3 regions of the Clostridium sp. 19966 genome follow, and region 2 is predicted to be linked to each of the others. Evidence: riboswitches for the same ligand, from Rfam matches in the RefSeq annotation. Region 2 holds a riboswitch; each other region holds the start of a gene.
What was found. Region 2 has a riboswitch for S-adenosylmethionine ahead of metK (methionine adenosyltransferase). Riboswitches for the same ligand answer to the same signal wherever they lie in the genome.

Region 1: another riboswitch for S-adenosylmethionine. It lies ahead of metH (methionine synthase); the one in region 2 lies ahead of metK (methionine adenosyltransferase).
Region 3: another riboswitch for S-adenosylmethionine. It lies ahead of IAI10_RS20200 (O-acetylhomoserine aminocarboxypropyltransferase/cysteine synthase family protein); the one in region 2 lies ahead of metK (methionine adenosyltransferase).

The regions. Positions count from the first base shown of each region.
Region 1 is NZ_JACTOJ010000002.1:286,428-291,816, reverse strand. It holds gene metH (methionine synthase) at 1-3,251, opposite strand, end outside; SAM riboswitch class I at 3,342-3,454, opposite strand; gene IAI10_RS03210 (AraC family transcriptional regulator) at 3,533-5,389, opposite strand, start outside.
Region 2 is NZ_JACTOJ010000002.1:180,275-185,663, reverse strand. It holds gene IAI10_RS02750 (rod shape-determining protein) at 1-743, shown strand, start outside; gene yyaC (spore protease YyaC) at 785-1,324, opposite strand; gene IAI10_RS02740 (hypothetical protein) at 1,429-2,100, shown strand; tRNA gene IAI10_RS02735 (tRNA-Thr) at 2,323-2,394, shown strand; tRNA gene IAI10_RS02730 (tRNA-Tyr) at 2,402-2,486, shown strand; SAM riboswitch class I at 2,590-2,690, shown strand; gene metK (methionine adenosyltransferase) at 2,755-3,930, shown strand; gene IAI10_RS02720 (ATP-dependent RecD-like DNA helicase) at 4,297-5,389, shown strand, end outside.
Region 3 is NZ_JACTOJ010000026.1:36,119-41,507, reverse strand. It holds gene IAI10_RS20210 (PTS mannose/fructose/sorbose transporter subunit IIC) at 136-939, shown strand; gene manZ (PTS mannose transporter subunit IID) at 954-1,793, shown strand; SAM riboswitch class I at 1,988-2,090, shown strand; gene IAI10_RS20200 (O-acetylhomoserine aminocarboxypropyltransferase/cysteine synthase family protein) at 2,231-3,511, shown strand; gene IAI10_RS20195 (aminotransferase class I/II-fold pyridoxal phosphate-dependent enzyme) at 3,545-4,723, shown strand; gene IAI10_RS20190 (DUF421 domain-containing protein) at 4,911-5,389, shown strand, end outside.

The DNA.
Region 1 (5,389 bases), 110 kb from region 2:
AATATTTTTACCATTATAGCTCCATAATCATCTCCAGCTTCCTTTAATTTTAGGCTGTATTCATTTGCACCTATGCCTCCGGTAACTATGAAAGCACCTATATAATCATTTACAGCAGAAGCTTCTGGAGCAATATAATCACTTAAGCATCTGTATTCACCGAGCTTATTAATCTCTTGCTGCCTTAAAAGATTGAAGGTAGTGAGCAGTTCTTTTTTATCTGCATCATATACTTTTATGTCATCTCCAGAAGAATTTGCAGGGAAGATTCCAAGCAATCCTTTTGCTGTAAGTATATTATTTTTCTCAATGAAATCCAGCATTTTGTTTGCATCTTCATAAATCTTTTTAGCTTCTTCTCCATATTTTGGATCATCCATTATCTTTGGATAAGTGCCTTTCATATCCCAGGCAATAAAGAAGAAAGTCCAGTCTATATATTTTCTAAGCTCACTGATAGGATAACTATCAAATTCTTTTATGCCTAGGAAGTTTGGTTTTACTATTTTTACCTTCTCCCAATCTATTTTAAAAGATTTTGCTCTAGCTTCATTCAAAGGGAGAAACTTTCTTTCTATCTTAGAATAGTTTTCTCTAACCTTAGCATATTCTTCATTTATTCCTTTAAGATAAATATCTCTTAAATCTTTATTAGCTAGTTTTTTAGCAGCTTCTACTGCCTTGGAAGCATCTGTAGTATGCACCACACCTCTTGAATATTTCGGAGCTATTTTTAATGCAGTATGAGTTTTAGAAGTGGTAGCTCCTCCAACCATCAAAGGAATATTAAAGCCTTGTCTCTCCATCTCTTCAGCTACATAGCACATTTCTTCCAAAGAAGGAGTGATGAGACCACTCAAAGCAATTATATCTGCATTTTCTCGTTTTGCCGCCTCTAATATAGTTTCACAGGGTACCATGACTCCTAAATCTATTACTTCAAAATTATTACAGGATAATACCACTGAGACAATATTTTTACCAATATCATGAACGTCGCCTTTCACGGTAGCAAAAACCACTTTACCAGCACTGCTTCTACCTTCTCCAGACTTTTCAGCCTCAATATATGGAAGAAGGAAGCTTACTGCCTTTTTCATGACTCTTGCACTTTTTACTACTTGAGGAAGAAACATTTTTCCTTCACTAAAAAGTTCGCCAACCACATTCATTCCAGACATTAGAGGCCCTTCTATAACTTCTAAAGCTCTGCTTACATTTTTTCTAACTTCCTCAACATCCTCTTCAATGTAATCAGTAACACCTTTTACCAAAGCATATTTCAATCTTTCCTCAGCAGAGGTGTTCCTCCAGGCTAATTTATTTTCTTCATGAGCATTTTCTTTATTTTTGTATTTTTCAGCTAATTCAATTAGTTCTTCAGCTGCATTTTCATTCTTATTTAAAATTACTGCTTCCACTTTTTCAAGCAAGACCTTATCAATTTCATCATATATTTGAATCATTCCCGGATTAACTATTCCCATGTCCATTCCAGCAGAGATTGCATGATATAGAAAAGCAGAGTGCATAGCTTCTCTTATGGCATTATTCCCTCTAAAGGAGAAGGAAAGGTTGCTTACTCCTCCGCTTACCTTTGCATAGGGGAGGTTTTCCTTTATCCACTTTGTTGCATTTATAAAATCTACAGCATAGTTATTATGTTCTTCCATGCCTGTGGCTATAGCCAATATGTTAGGATCAAAAATTATATTCTCTGGTGAGAATTTAACCTCATTAACTAGAATGTCATAAGCTCTTTTACATATGTGAATTTTTCTTTGAAAATTGTCCGCCTGACCTTTTTCGTCAAAGGCCATAACTATTATACCTGCTCCATATTTATTTATTAACTTTGCTTCTCTTATGAATTCTTCTTCTCCATTTTTTAAGGATATTGAATTTACTATAGCTTTGCCTTGAATTGCTTTAAGACCTGTTTCTAGAACTTCAAATTTAGAAGAATCAATCATCACTGGAACTTTTGAAATTTCGGGCTCACTGGCCAGCAATTTTAGGAATGTGTCCATTTCAACTTTTGCATCCAGAAGGGCGTCATCAAAATTTACATCTATGATTTGAGCACCATTTTCTACCTGGTCTTTAGCGATTGATAAGGCTTCTTCGTATTTTTTTTCTCTTATAAGTCTGGCAAATTTAGCTGAACCTGCTACGTTTGTTCTCTCTCCAACATTCACAAAATTAGAACTTTTATTTATTCTAGTTACTTCAAGTCCGCAGAAAACACTTTCTCTTTCTATTTCTGGAAGCTTTCTGGGTTGTACCTTTGAAACTGCAGCAGCTATAGCTTTTATGTGATCTGGAGTGGTACCGCAGCATCCTCCAACAATATTTAAGTCACCCTCATGAGCCAAATTTTTTACTATACCAGCCGTTATTTCCGGAAGTTCATCATATTCACCTAAGGAATTTGGGAGTCCTGCGTTAGGATGAAAGCTTATATAGAGGTTTTGTGTTTTAGAAAGAGTTTTGATGAATGGAATCAAATCTTCAGCACCAAAGGAACAATTCAATCCGATACTTACAACTCTATGATTCTTCATGCTTTCTGCAAAAGCCTCTAAGGTTTGACCAGATAAAATTCTTCCGCTTTTATCAGCAATAGTTCCGGAAATCATAACAGGAATATCTAGATTTCTATCAGTAAGAATAGTGTCTGCCGCAAATATAGCAGCTCTTGCATTAAGAGAATCAAATATGGTTTCAATAAGTAAAAGATCTACTCCGCCGTCAATAAGTCCGTTAATCTGTTCTTCATAGCTAACAACCAGATCATTAAAACTTACATTTCTGAAGCCTGGATTTTCTACGTCTGGTGACATAGAAGCAGTTTTGTTAGTAGGACCAATAGAACCTGCTACAAAGCGTGGTTTATCAGGAGTTTTTAGGGTAAACTCATCTGCAGCTTCTCTAGCTAATTTTCCACCTTGAAAGTTTAACTCGTAAACTTTATCCTCCATATTATAATCTGCTTGAGATATTCTAGTGGAATTAAAGGTATTAGTTTCAATTATATCTGCACCTGCTTCTAGATATTTAATATGAATTTGCTTTATTATTTCAGGTTTTGTTATGTTAAGGAGATCATTATTGCCTTTTTGATTGGAGTGGCAGTGACAGCTTCCTCTAAAGGTTATTTCATCTAAATTATGCTTTTGGATACTGGTTCCCATAGCTCCATCTAGTACAAGTATCCTTTTATTTAAATGTTTAAATATATCATATCTCAAATTATTTGCCCCCTTATAATTGTTAAAAAATTATTTATAAAAATAAAAACGCTATTTTTCAAAAGAAAAATAGCGGATATTACACTATTCTTCTTATCTGCCAGAAATATTATTTCTGCTGGAATTAACACCTTTTATTCTATTTAAAGAATATAGGTTGTTGGGCTTCAAAGGGCCAGTCCCTCCACCTCTCTAGATAAGAATATTATTTACTTAAACTTTATATAAATTCTAAATTATAATGGTGTAAAAGTCAATAAAATATTGTATATATAAACAATTTAAGAAACTTCGTCTTTGTATTTTCCTGGGGAGATGTTTGTATATTTTTTAAATACTCTTGAGAAGGTACGAACATTATAGTAGCCCACAAGCTCAGCTATTTTTTCAATAGTGGAATTCTTATTAGCTTTAAGCAAAACCTTTGCTTGCTCTATCCTGAGCTTTGAAATATAATCCAGCAAACCTTCTCCTACATGGTCCTTAAATATTTTGGAAAGATATACAGGATGAACGCCGAATTGCTCACTAAGCTGTTCTAATCCAATATTGGGGTCATTATAATTTTTTTCTAAATAGGGGATAACACTGCTTATTACCCAACTGGAGCTCTTTTCTATATTTTTATTAACATGCGCACAAAAAGCCTTAAGAAAATTATCTAATTGATTTTTCATCTGATTTAAGGTTTTACAGCGCAAGAGCTGTTTAATCGGATTTAATTCCTGAAGAAATTTATCTTTGTCAAGGTCAGACACATCATTTACTGCTCTTATCATAGTGCTGACCATGTTAAGCATTAGGCATTGAGCTAGCTCTATATTCATTCCTGAATTGAGGTTTTTTGAAAAAATTTCATTGACGATTTTGCTAGCCATAGCATAATTTCCGGATTTTATATGATTCAAAAGCTGATGTTCCTGATTTAAAGGATAGCAATAAGTATCCTTAAAGGCACTGTTAATATCATCATAAGAAATATTTTGTTTTATTCCCATGATATTTTTATAGTTCATAGCATATAGAGATTCGTTATAGGCTATAGCAATATTTTCAATATTTTCATGTATTCCGCTCATAGAAAAAGAAATATTTGTTTTAAAGTTTTTATTTATGAATTCTTCCGTTTCGTTCATAGTATTTAAGGTATCAGATTTAGCAAAGAATATGTTATCTTGCTTGAAGTTGATTAGACAAACTAGATTGTTATCCGCTTCTACTACAAAGGCTTTATTTTTTTTATTAACTAAATCTATTATTATATTAGAAAGAATGAAATTTAAAGTGCTGAGCCTATTTCCCCAATAACAATTCAATGATTCTATATCCTCATCTGAGTCATTTATAAACAATGATATTACTGCAAAATAATTTGACTCAAAAGTTATATCAAAAGAAGAAAGTCCTTCATCTAAAGGAATGCTTTCATCAATGCCGCCCTTCAAAAGTTTTTGAAGAAAGTTATTTTTTAATATTAAATTTTGCTTAGACAACTTGTTGCTAATCAAATCATTATCAGCTAAAGTTTTCTGTATGGCTTTTTCTATCAGAGTATATTCATTTAAATTACTTTCCTCAATACTAGTGCTATCTTTTAAAATACCTAATAACTTTGTGATAGGATTATAATTTTTTTTCAGTGAGTAATAAGCGAAAATTGAGTAAAAAACCATGCTTAGAAGAAGGCCCAGTAAGGTGAAATATTTTATATAGTTTAGCTTTTGGAAAAATACACTGTTAGGAATCATAGTTACATATTTCCAATCAGTTTCTTTAGAAGAGATATAGGAAATAACCACTTTTTTTGAATTTATATATTTATACAGCACACCGCTCTTACCCTGCAGATTTTTAAAATTAAGCTCGTTAGACAAATTTACCGAAACAGAAGAGGCAATAATGTTATTTTTACTATCCAATATGAAGGATACACCTTTAGTCATGGTATTAATTCCGGATAATTGCTGCAATAGGTTTGTCTCATTTAATACTATTCCAGAGCTTACAGAAAGATCTAGATAATTAATTTGAGAAAGTGCTCTTACATAATTAAGTTTATTATTGTTTGAATGATCTTTGTCCATAATTGTAGTAAAGTATTTTTCGGGAGTTCTTTCATCAAATTCCTTAAGCCATTT
Region 2 (5,389 bases):
CTTGTGGGAAAAGAAGAATTTCTGCACCAAGGGTAATGGTATGCGTTCCTTGTGAAGCTACAGAAGTTGAAAAAAGAGCAGTTAAGGATGCTGCAGTGAATGCAGGAGCTAAAAAAGTTTTTCTTATCGAAGAACCTTTGGCTGCAGCAATAGGCGCAGGATTAGATATAACTAAAGCAAGCGGCAATATGATAATTGATATAGGCGGAGGAACTACAGATATAGCTGTAATATCATTAGACGGAATGGTAGTGAGAGCATCTATAAAAGTTGCCGGAGATAAATTTGATGAAGCTATAATGAAATATGTGAGAAAAAAGCATAAGCTTATGATAGGAGAAAGAACTGCAGAAGAATTAAAAATTAATATTGGAACTGCATATAAAAGAGATGTAGACAACACAATGGAAATAAGAGGTAGAGATCTTATTTCTGGATTACCTAAAAATATTGTAGTTACATCTGAAGAAATGAGGGAAGCGTTAAGTGAAACTGTTTCTGGAATAGTTGATTGTGCATATTCAGTTTTAGAACAAACCCCACCTGAATTAGCTGCTGACATAATGGAAAAAGGTATTGTTATGACTGGAGGAGGAGCACTTCTTCATGGACTTTCAGAAGTGATATCTCAAGCCACAAAGGTTCCCGTATACGTAGCAGAGAATTCAGAATCTTGCGTAGCAGCAGGAACTGGAAAGTCTCTTGAGTATCTCGATATTTTAGATAGCAGCGTATATAAGTAAAAGTAAATCATATAATTATGTAAAGGACTAGAGAATAAGCTCTAATCCTTTTTATTTTCTTTAGAATATAAAAAATATGCATGTAAAAAGCTGTGAGAAATAACCTTAGCCATTTCTATTATTAAGTTTAATCTAATAGTTCTATTTGTGAATAATTCATTATTTTCGGAAGAATCTACAATGCCAATCAGCGAAGTATCTCCTACATCTGGTAATGATTTACCAACTCCTTTTCCTGGATGAATTGGATAATCTCTAAATTGAATTTCACCAATACTATTACTGTCACCTAAGCAAGCATCTATACCTATTATTTTAGCTTTGGGGTGATTATTTTTTATATCCACTAATTTTTTTTCTAAGTTCAACGCATGTATTGGTTCAGATATAGTTCCGTATACAGGCAAAGGAAAAAACTTATTTTTAAGTAATGTACCCACTAAAGGACCTAAACAATCACCTATACATCTATCGGTTCCTATGCATATTATTATAGTATTTTCATTTAGATAGTTTTTTACAGTGTTTGCTAATTCGTAGTATGCCAAAGCATTAGTAAACTTTACTTTAACCTTATCCAAACAATCACACCCCCCAATAATATATATGAGGATAGTCATATAAATATTAGAAATGTGAGAATAAAAAATTAAAAAGATGAAAGAATTAAAATGAGGTGAAAGCTGTGAAAAATAAATTTTTATCACTAACAGTTATAATTTGCACAATTATATCTGTTAGCATAATGAATTATAGTGATGCTATAATAAGCAAAATTGAGAATGTTAAAAAAATATCAGAGCAACAATCTAGGCTCCACATTGCTGCTGCAGAAAAAACTAAGGAAGTAAAAGAAGATAAGAAAGTAGAAAATAATGCTAAGAATGAGGAGAATAAGCAGCCTGTAAATGAAGTAAAAGAAACTAAACCCCAGGCGCAAACAGCTCCAGCAAGTTCTAGCAAAATTCCGAAAGTTGAAGAAAACACTGATGGAAATTACAATGTTCAGAAAGAAGAGGATGCGAAGCAGGATACAATTCAAGAAAAAAATACTGATCAAGAACAATATCCAGATTCCTCAGCGGTGTTTAAAGTGGATGCATATAAAATAAAAGGAGAATTGAGCTTTTTAGATAAGGCTAAAATATTAGAAATTGCAAGTAAAATACCGCCATCTGACTATTATAAGCTTAAAGACTATTTAACAAATGATGATCCTGTTGAAGGAATAATAAATACATTCAGTCTGCTAAGGTTAAGGCTAGGTAGTAAAGATTACGAAACCATAAAAAAAATAGCCAGTAAATATCTAGATGTGGACTGCGTAGAAAAATACATAAAAAACAGCGATAATTAATCATTAATTTACGTGTTCTTATAAGATTATTTTGCTGTTCTTGAAAAACATTTACTTAAAATATAAATATGTAATGTGCATTAATTGCTAGAAATACTTAGAAAAATGGAGAAAAATAAGTTTAATTCTGTATAAAGCACCATTATGCCATTTGAAATAGAAGCTGGTTCTATGTATACTATTCCTTGTCAGTAACGCGGCAAGCGCGTCAGGCAAGTAAATGCTGGCATGGCTCAACGGTAGAGCAGCTGACTTGTAATCAGCAGGTTGTAGGTTCGATTCCTATTGCCAGCTTAAATATGGAGGAGTTCCCGAGTGGCCAAAGGGGGCAGACTGTAAATCTGTTGCAAGTTGCTTCAGTGGTTCGAATCCACTCTCCTCCACCAAAGACACTCAATAAGCGTGTCTTTTTTTTATGTAATCAAGCTTTAATGTGTATTGACAATAATAATATTGAAATGTTATAGTAATATTATATTAATAAAATTACTCTTATCAAGAGAGGTGGAGGGACTGGGCCCTATGAAACCCGGCAACCGGTGATAGTACACAATGGTGCCAATTCCTGCAGTATTTCTGCAAGATAAGAGAGATGGTTTATAAACCTCTTCTTATCGAAGAGGTTTTATTTTGTTTTTTGAAAGGAGAAAAAAATTGAAAAGATTATTTACATCAGAGTCAGTTACAGAAGGGCATCCAGATAAAATTTGTGATCAAATTTCAGATGCTGTGTTAGATACCATATTGGAAAATGATCCAAATGCGAGAGTTGCCTGTGAAACAGCAGTTACTACCGGAATGGTTTTAGTTATGGGAGAAATCTCAACTAATTGCTATATAGATATACCTAAAATAGTTAGAAAAACTGTTGAAGATATAGGGTATGTAAGAGCTAAATACGGTTTTGATTCTAATACTTGTGCAGTGCTGACTTCAATAGATGAACAGTCTGCAGATATAGCTATGGGTGTAGACGAAGCCTTAGAATCTAAAAAAGGTGAAATGGATAAAATTGAGGCAATAGGTGCAGGAGACCAGGGTATGATGTTTGGATATGCAACAAACGAAACTCCTGAATTTATGCCAATGCCAATAGCTATGGCTCATAAGCTTTCTAGAAGGCTTGCAGAGGTTAGAAAAAATGGAACACTTTCTTATTTAAGACCAGATGGCAAGACACAGGTAACTGTTGAATATGAAGATAATACTCCAGTAAGAATAGATACTATCGTTGTATCAACACAGCATGGTCCTGAAATTGAAAGAGAGCAAATAGAAAAAGATATTATAGAAAATGTAATAAAGCCAGTAATACCTGCAAATTTATTGGATTCAAATACTAGATACTTTATCAATCCTACAGGAAGATTTGTAATAGGAGGACCACAGGGAGACTCCGGATTAACAGGAAGAAAAATTATTGTTGATACCTACGGCGGATATGGAAGACATGGCGGCGGAGCATTTTCAGGAAAAGATCCAACAAAGGTAGACCGTTCTGCTGCATATGCTGCAAGATGGGTTGCTAAGAACCTTGTGGCTGCTGGAGTTGCGGATAAGCTTGAGATTGAATTAGCTTACGCTATAGGAGTTGCAAAGCCTGTTTCTATCGAAGTTGATACTTTTGGAACAGGAAAAATATCTGATGATAAAATTGTTGAAATCGTAAATAAGGTCTTTGATTTGAGACCTGCAGCTATAATAAACGAGCTTGACTTAAGAAGACCAATATATAAGCAGACCGCAGCATATGGACATTTTGGAAGAACAGATGTAGATTTGCCTTGGGAAAAAACCAATAAAGTTGAAGCAATAAAAAAATATTTATAATGGATTAGAGTAAGATCACCTTTTGGTGGTCTTATTTTTATGTTTTTTTTCCATGTAAACAAGCTTACGCAGCAAGTAAAAGAGAAGTATATGGAAAAATATACATGTTCTATTGAAAAAAAACACATTTTATTTTAAAATTTATATATTGGATATGCTTATTATGATAAATTTTAAACAAACGCTAAATTTAATAAAAATATTATACATTAATTAAAAAAGTGGTTATAATAGAGATAAAATAGAAATTGACATAGTTTTAAGTTAATAATTTGTATATTGAATAGTCTATTTTACTACTAAAAAATATATTGCCTGATTGCTGGTAAAATATTATTATACAATTTGCAAAAGTAGGAGATAAATATGACGGAAATACAAGGAACAGTTGAAGAAATAATATTTAGTAATGAAGATAATGGCTATACTGTTGCGAGTATAAAGAGTGGTCAAGATAGTTTAACTATAGTGGGAGTAATGCCTTATATAGTTGAAGGTCAAAGCTTAAGGTTAACTGGAAAGTGGGTAAATCATTCCCAGTTCGGTCAGCAGTTTAAAGTTGAAGAGTTTGAGGAACTTATTCCTTCAACTTTAGTTGGTATAGAAAGATATTTAGCTAGCGGAGCTATTTTTGGCATAGGGCCAGTTACAGCAAAAAAAATAGTGGAAAAATTCGGTGAAAAAACTTTTGATATACTGGACAATAATATAGAAAAGCTCAGAGATATAGAAGGAATAGGCGATAAGAAAATAGAAATTATTTGTGAGTCTTATAGTAAACAAAGGGAAATTAAAAATATAATGGTGTTTTTTCAGTCCTATGGAGTATCGCCTAATCAATGCATGAAGATATACAAAAGATTTGGAGCTGATTCAGTCAATGCTGTGAAAGAAAATCCATATAGATTGACGGACGAAATTTCAGGAATTGGATTTAAAACAGCAGATAAAATATCTAGAAATTTAGGTGTTGAAAGCAATTCTCCATATAGAATACAAAGCGGAATAAGATATATAATTAATCAATTTTGTGCTCTTGGCAATACTTATATGCCTATAGATAAGCTTATAGGACAAGGAAAAGAGATACTGACAGTAAGCCAGGAAGATATAGAGAAGAACTTGATAGAGACAGTACTGGATGGAAAAATTAAAATAGAGACCATAAATAGCATGGAATGTGTGTTTACATTGCCATACTACTATGCCGAACTCAGTGTTACCAAAAGAATATTAACATTAGCTTTTGGAGAGTATGATGTATTAAAAGTTAATATAGATGAAAAGATAAGTGATTTTGAAAATAAGAACAATGTTAACTTCGCAAAGTCTCAAATAGATGCAATAAAGGGCGTAGTTGATAATGGGGTCGAAATAATAACTGGTGGTCCTGGTACTGGTAAAACCACCATAATAAGGTGTATACTAAGTGTATTTGAAGATATAGGTATGAGAGTAA
Region 3 (5,389 bases), on a different contig from region 2:
TCCAAAGATAATATAAACATTTTAAAACATAGCCTCCCAAGCTAAATGAAGTTTTAAATCAGTGTAAAAATCAACACTGATTTAAAACAGAGTCTAAAATTTAAATAGTATATATAACAAGGGGAGGAAAAAACCATGTCAATATTTCAAATTATATTAATATTCATATTTGCCAGCATAGCAGGTATGGGCAGTGTGCTTGATGAATTTCAGACACATAGACCATTGGTTGCATGTACAGTAACAGGACTCATTTTAGGAGATATGACACAGGGGATTATAATAGGTGCTACTCTTGAAATGATGGCTTTAGGCTGGATGAACATAGGTGCGGCAATGGCTCCAGATGCGGCTCTTGCCAGCGTAGTGTCAACCATATTAGTTGTAGAGGGACACCAAAACATTGCAACAGGAATTGCAGTTGCAGTTCCAATAGCAGCAGCAGGACAGGTACTTACAATAATAGCAAGAACCATAAGCGTTGGACTTCAGCATCAAGCTGATAAATATGCAAAAGAGGGTAACTTAAGGGGCATAGACCTCTGCCATCTAGGTGGACTCGCAATTCAGGGACTTCGTGTTTCAATACCAGCAGTAATAGTTGCAGCCTTTGCAGGTACTAGCGTAGTACAATCACTTTTAAATTCAATACCTCATGTTATAATCGGAGGATTGCAAGTTGCAGGTGGATTCATAGTTGTAGTTGGTTATGCTATGGTTATAAACATGATGCAGGCTAAATACCTTATGCATTTCTTCTTCCTAGGTTTCGTTGTAGCCGCATTCTCAGGAGTAAATCTTGTAGGCTTCGGTATAATAGGTACAGTATTAGCTATACTTTATATCCAGTTAAATCCTAAGTATAATATGCCAAAGGCAGTTGCATCAGCAGCGGGCTCAAGCAGTAACGATAATCTCGACGACGAATTAGATGATTAAGAGGGGGGAAATAAATGGCGAATAATACAAGCGAAACAAAAAAGCTTACTAATAGTGATTTAACTAATGTTTTTATACGTTCTAATTTTCACCAAGCTTCCTGGAACTTTGAAAGAATGCAGGCCTTAGGGTATTGCTTTTCTATGATACCTGTTATAAAAAGACTTTATAAGGGCGATGAGAGAAAAGCCGCTCTTAAAAGACATCTGGAATTCTTCAATACACACCCTTTTGTAACTGCTCCAATACTTGGTGTTACAGCAGCCATGGAAGAGGAAAGAGCAAACGGTGCAGATATAGATGATGGTGCTATAAACGGAATAAAGATAGGTATGATGGGACCTCTAGCAGGAGTTGGTGATCCAATATTCTGGGGAACCTTAAGACCAGTTTTAGCTGCGCTTGGTGCATCCATAGCTATGACTGGAAGCGTAATAGGACCATTGATATTCTTCATATTATTCAACGTTGTTCGTTTAGGAGTTAGATGGATCGGCGTTAAATACGGATACAGAAAAGGCCTTGACATAGTTAAGGACATGGCAGGAAACAGGCTTCAAAAGCTTACTGAAGGAGCTTCAATACTTGGATTATTCGTAATGGGTGCACTTGTTTCAAAGTGGACAACAATTAAGATCCCAGTAAAGATATCAGAGTTTACTAATCAGCAGGGAGTAAAAAGTGTTACAACAATTCAAAGTATTTTAGATTCATTACTGCCAGGACTTCCAGCATTGCTATTAACTTTCCTATGCATGTACCTTCTAAGAAAGAAAATAGGAGCAATTTGGTTGATATTTGGATTATTTGCAATTGGTATACTAGGATATTGGGCAGGAATACTTGCACTATAAAACAAAAACTAATATAAAAATAATAAAGAGCACTGCAAAGCGGTGCTTTATTATTTGGAAGCAATTCTGATTTCCATAAAGTTAATTAAAGAATTTTCAAAAAATATATTGACATGAAAAATCAATGTGATATAATCAAATTCAATAAAGGAATTAAACAATTCCTATCATAATTGTAATAATTGAATATTGTCGTCTTATCGAGAGTGGCGGAGGGACTGGCCCTATGAAACCCGACAACCAGCATTTTTTAATGTATGGTGTTAAATCCTGCAAATTGATTTTGAGAGATAAGAGGAGAACGCGTTTTAAGACTAAAACAAGTGTATTAATCCTCTTCTTATCAGAAGAGGATTTTTTATTTAGCTGAAAATAGGCGCTTACCAAGGAGCCTACTACATATATAAAATAAATTAAATGAAAAGGGGACTAACAATATGAGTGAAAGAAATTATAGTTTTGAAACATTACAAGTGCATGCAGGACAAACTCCAGATCCTACTACAGGTTCTAGAGCAGTGCCAATTTATCAGACAACCTCCTATGTATTTAAAAACGCTGATCATGCAGCAAATTTATTCCAATTAAAAGAACCAGGAAATGTATATTCAAGAATAATGAATCCAACTACAGATGTATTTGAGCAGAGAATAGCAACATTGGAAGGCGGAGTTGCAGGACTTGCAACAGCATCAGGACTTGCAGCTATAACCTATGCAATATTAAATGTAGCTAGTGCAGGAGATGAAATAGTAGCAGCAAGCACACTTTATGGTGGAACTTACGAATTATTTGGTGTTACCTTAAAGAAGCTTGGAATAAAAGTAGTTTTTGTAGATCCAGATGATCCTGAAAATTTCAGAAAGGCTATAACTGATAAAACTAAAGCCTTATATGGAGAAACTATAGGAAATCCAAGAATAAATGTTTTAGATATAGAAGCTGTAGCTAAAATAGCTCATGAAAATAAAATTCCATTAATAATAGACAACACTTTTGGAACTCCTTATCTTGTAAGACCTATAGAATATGGTGCAGACGTGGTAGTTCATTCAGCTACTAAATTTATAGGCGGACATGGTACTACCATTGGAGGAGTAATAGTGGACGGAGGAAAGTTTGATTGGAGAGCAAGCGGAAAGTTCCCTGATTTTACTACTCCAGATAAGAGTTACAATGGACTAGTATATGCTGACTTAGGAGCTCCAGCTTTTGCATTGAAGGCAAGAGTTCAGCTTCTTAGAAACACTGGCGCTACCTTAAGTCCACAGAGCGCATTCACTTTCTTACAGGGCTTAGAATCATTGTCATTAAGAGTTGAGAGACATGTAGCGAATACAAGAAAGATAGTTGAATATTTAAGTAAGCATCCAAAAGTTGCTTGGGTGAATTATCCTGAACTTGAAAACAGTCCATATAATGAGCTAGCTAAGAAATATCTTCCTAAGGGAGCCGGATCCATATTTACCTTTGGAATAAAAGGAGGACTTGAAGCTGGTAAAAGATTTATAAACAGCGTTGAATTATTCTCCCTGCTTGCGAATGTAGCAGATGCTAAATCTTTAGTAATACATCCATCCAGCACTACTCATGCAGAATTAAATGAAGAAGAACAGAAGGCTGCAGGAGTTACACCAGACCTAATAAGACTTTCAATAGGTGTTGAAGGCGTTGATGATTTAATTTACGATTTGGAACAGGCGCTTGCTAAAGCTTAACAATTTTGAACTCGTTTGAAAGAAGGAATCCAGATGCCTGAAAAAAATGATTTTGACTTTTTAACTAAATGCATCCACGTTGGAAATGATATAGATAAAGAAACTGGTGCTATAAGGAGACCTATAATAATGGCAAACAGCTATAGGCTTCCTGATGATGCTTCCACACTTAATTGGAGCGATCCAAATAATCTGGTTTATACAAGAAATACCTCAGCAAATCAGATATACCTTCAAGAGAGATTAGCTGCTCTTGAAGGCGCTGAGGATTGTGTGGTACTAGCCACAGGAGTAGCTGCTCTATCATCTGTATTCTTTACATTCCTAGGCAAGGATTCTCATGTGGTTTGCTCTAATGTGTCCTATATAGCGGTTTATAGATTGCTGAATGAGTATTTTCCTGATAAATACGGCATTGAAACTACTTTAGTGGATACTGCGGACTTAGAGCAAATAAAGAGTGCAATAAGACCTAATACCCGTCTTATACATATTGAAACACCTGGAAATCCTACTACAAGAGTAAGTGATATAGAGGAAATAGCTAAAATAGCTAAGGAAGCAGGAGCCTTGCTTTCAGTAGATAGTACTTTTGCTTCACCTTATCTTCAAAGACCTTTAGAGCTTGGAGCAGATCTTGTTGTACACAGCCTAACCAAGTATATAAACGGCCATGGCGATGCCATGGGGGGAGCCGTTCTTGGCAAAAAGGAACTCATAGACAAGATTAAAAGAGAGGCTATGGTAAATGTAGGGGGAGCCATAAGTCCTTTCAACGCTTGGCTTATTACAAGAGGAGTAGTGACCTTGCCGCTTCGTATGAGGCAGCACAGCGAAACAGCTCTTAAGGTAGCTAAATTTCTTGAAGATTATCCAGCAGTAAAATTTGTTGCCTATCCAGGTCTTGAGAGCCATCCTCAGCATAATATAGCCAAAAAGCAGATGAGCATGTATTCTGGAGTGCTTTCCTTTGCGCTTAAAGCTGATGTAGATACTCACAATAAATTTGTTAATTCTTTAAAGCTTATAATTTCAGCTGTGTCCATAGGGCATGATGAAAGTCTCATAGTATATACTGGACCTAATGATGAGAGAATTCATTTTTACCCAGAAGAATTTAGGGAAGGGTTTCTCAGATTCAGTATAGGTCTGGAAGCAGCGGAGGATATAATAGTTGATTTAAAACAGGCCTTTGAAGCAGTGGGATTATAGAAAAGAGCCTAAAATAAAAGCAGTCTTGATAGGTTACCGCCTAGTCTAGACTGCTTTTGGTTTCCTATGGTAAATTATATTTTAGAAAAAAATTGAGAGCTGATATTTTAAGTAGTTTGATTAAATTGGAGAACTAAGTAAATAATATATATGAATTATCTATATATTATTTAAGGGAGTGCGTTGAATGAATATTTACTTAGTTATCCTTTATAGGTCTACGATTTCTTATTTTGTTTTACTCTTTTTTACAAGGATCATGGGCAAAAAGCAAATGTCCCAATTGACATACTTTGATTATATAGTTGGAATAACTACTGGTTCTATTGCAGTAGCAGCATCTTTAGGCAAAGATATTAATATTACAGAAGGACTTTTCTCAATTATTATTTGGAGTATTCTCAACATATTAATTTCTGTAGTCACTTTAAAAAATATTAAATTACGATTATGGATTGACAGCGAACCTTTATTGATTATAGATAAAGGGAAGGTACTTTATAAAAATATGAAAAAAGCCAGGTATAATATCGGAGACTTATTAATGCAACTTAGAAACAAAGATATTTTCTACATCACTGATGTAGAAGCGGCAGTATTAGAACCTGATGGCAAGCTAAGCGTTTTAAAAAAAGCAGAAAAAGCTTCAATAACAGTAGAAGATAT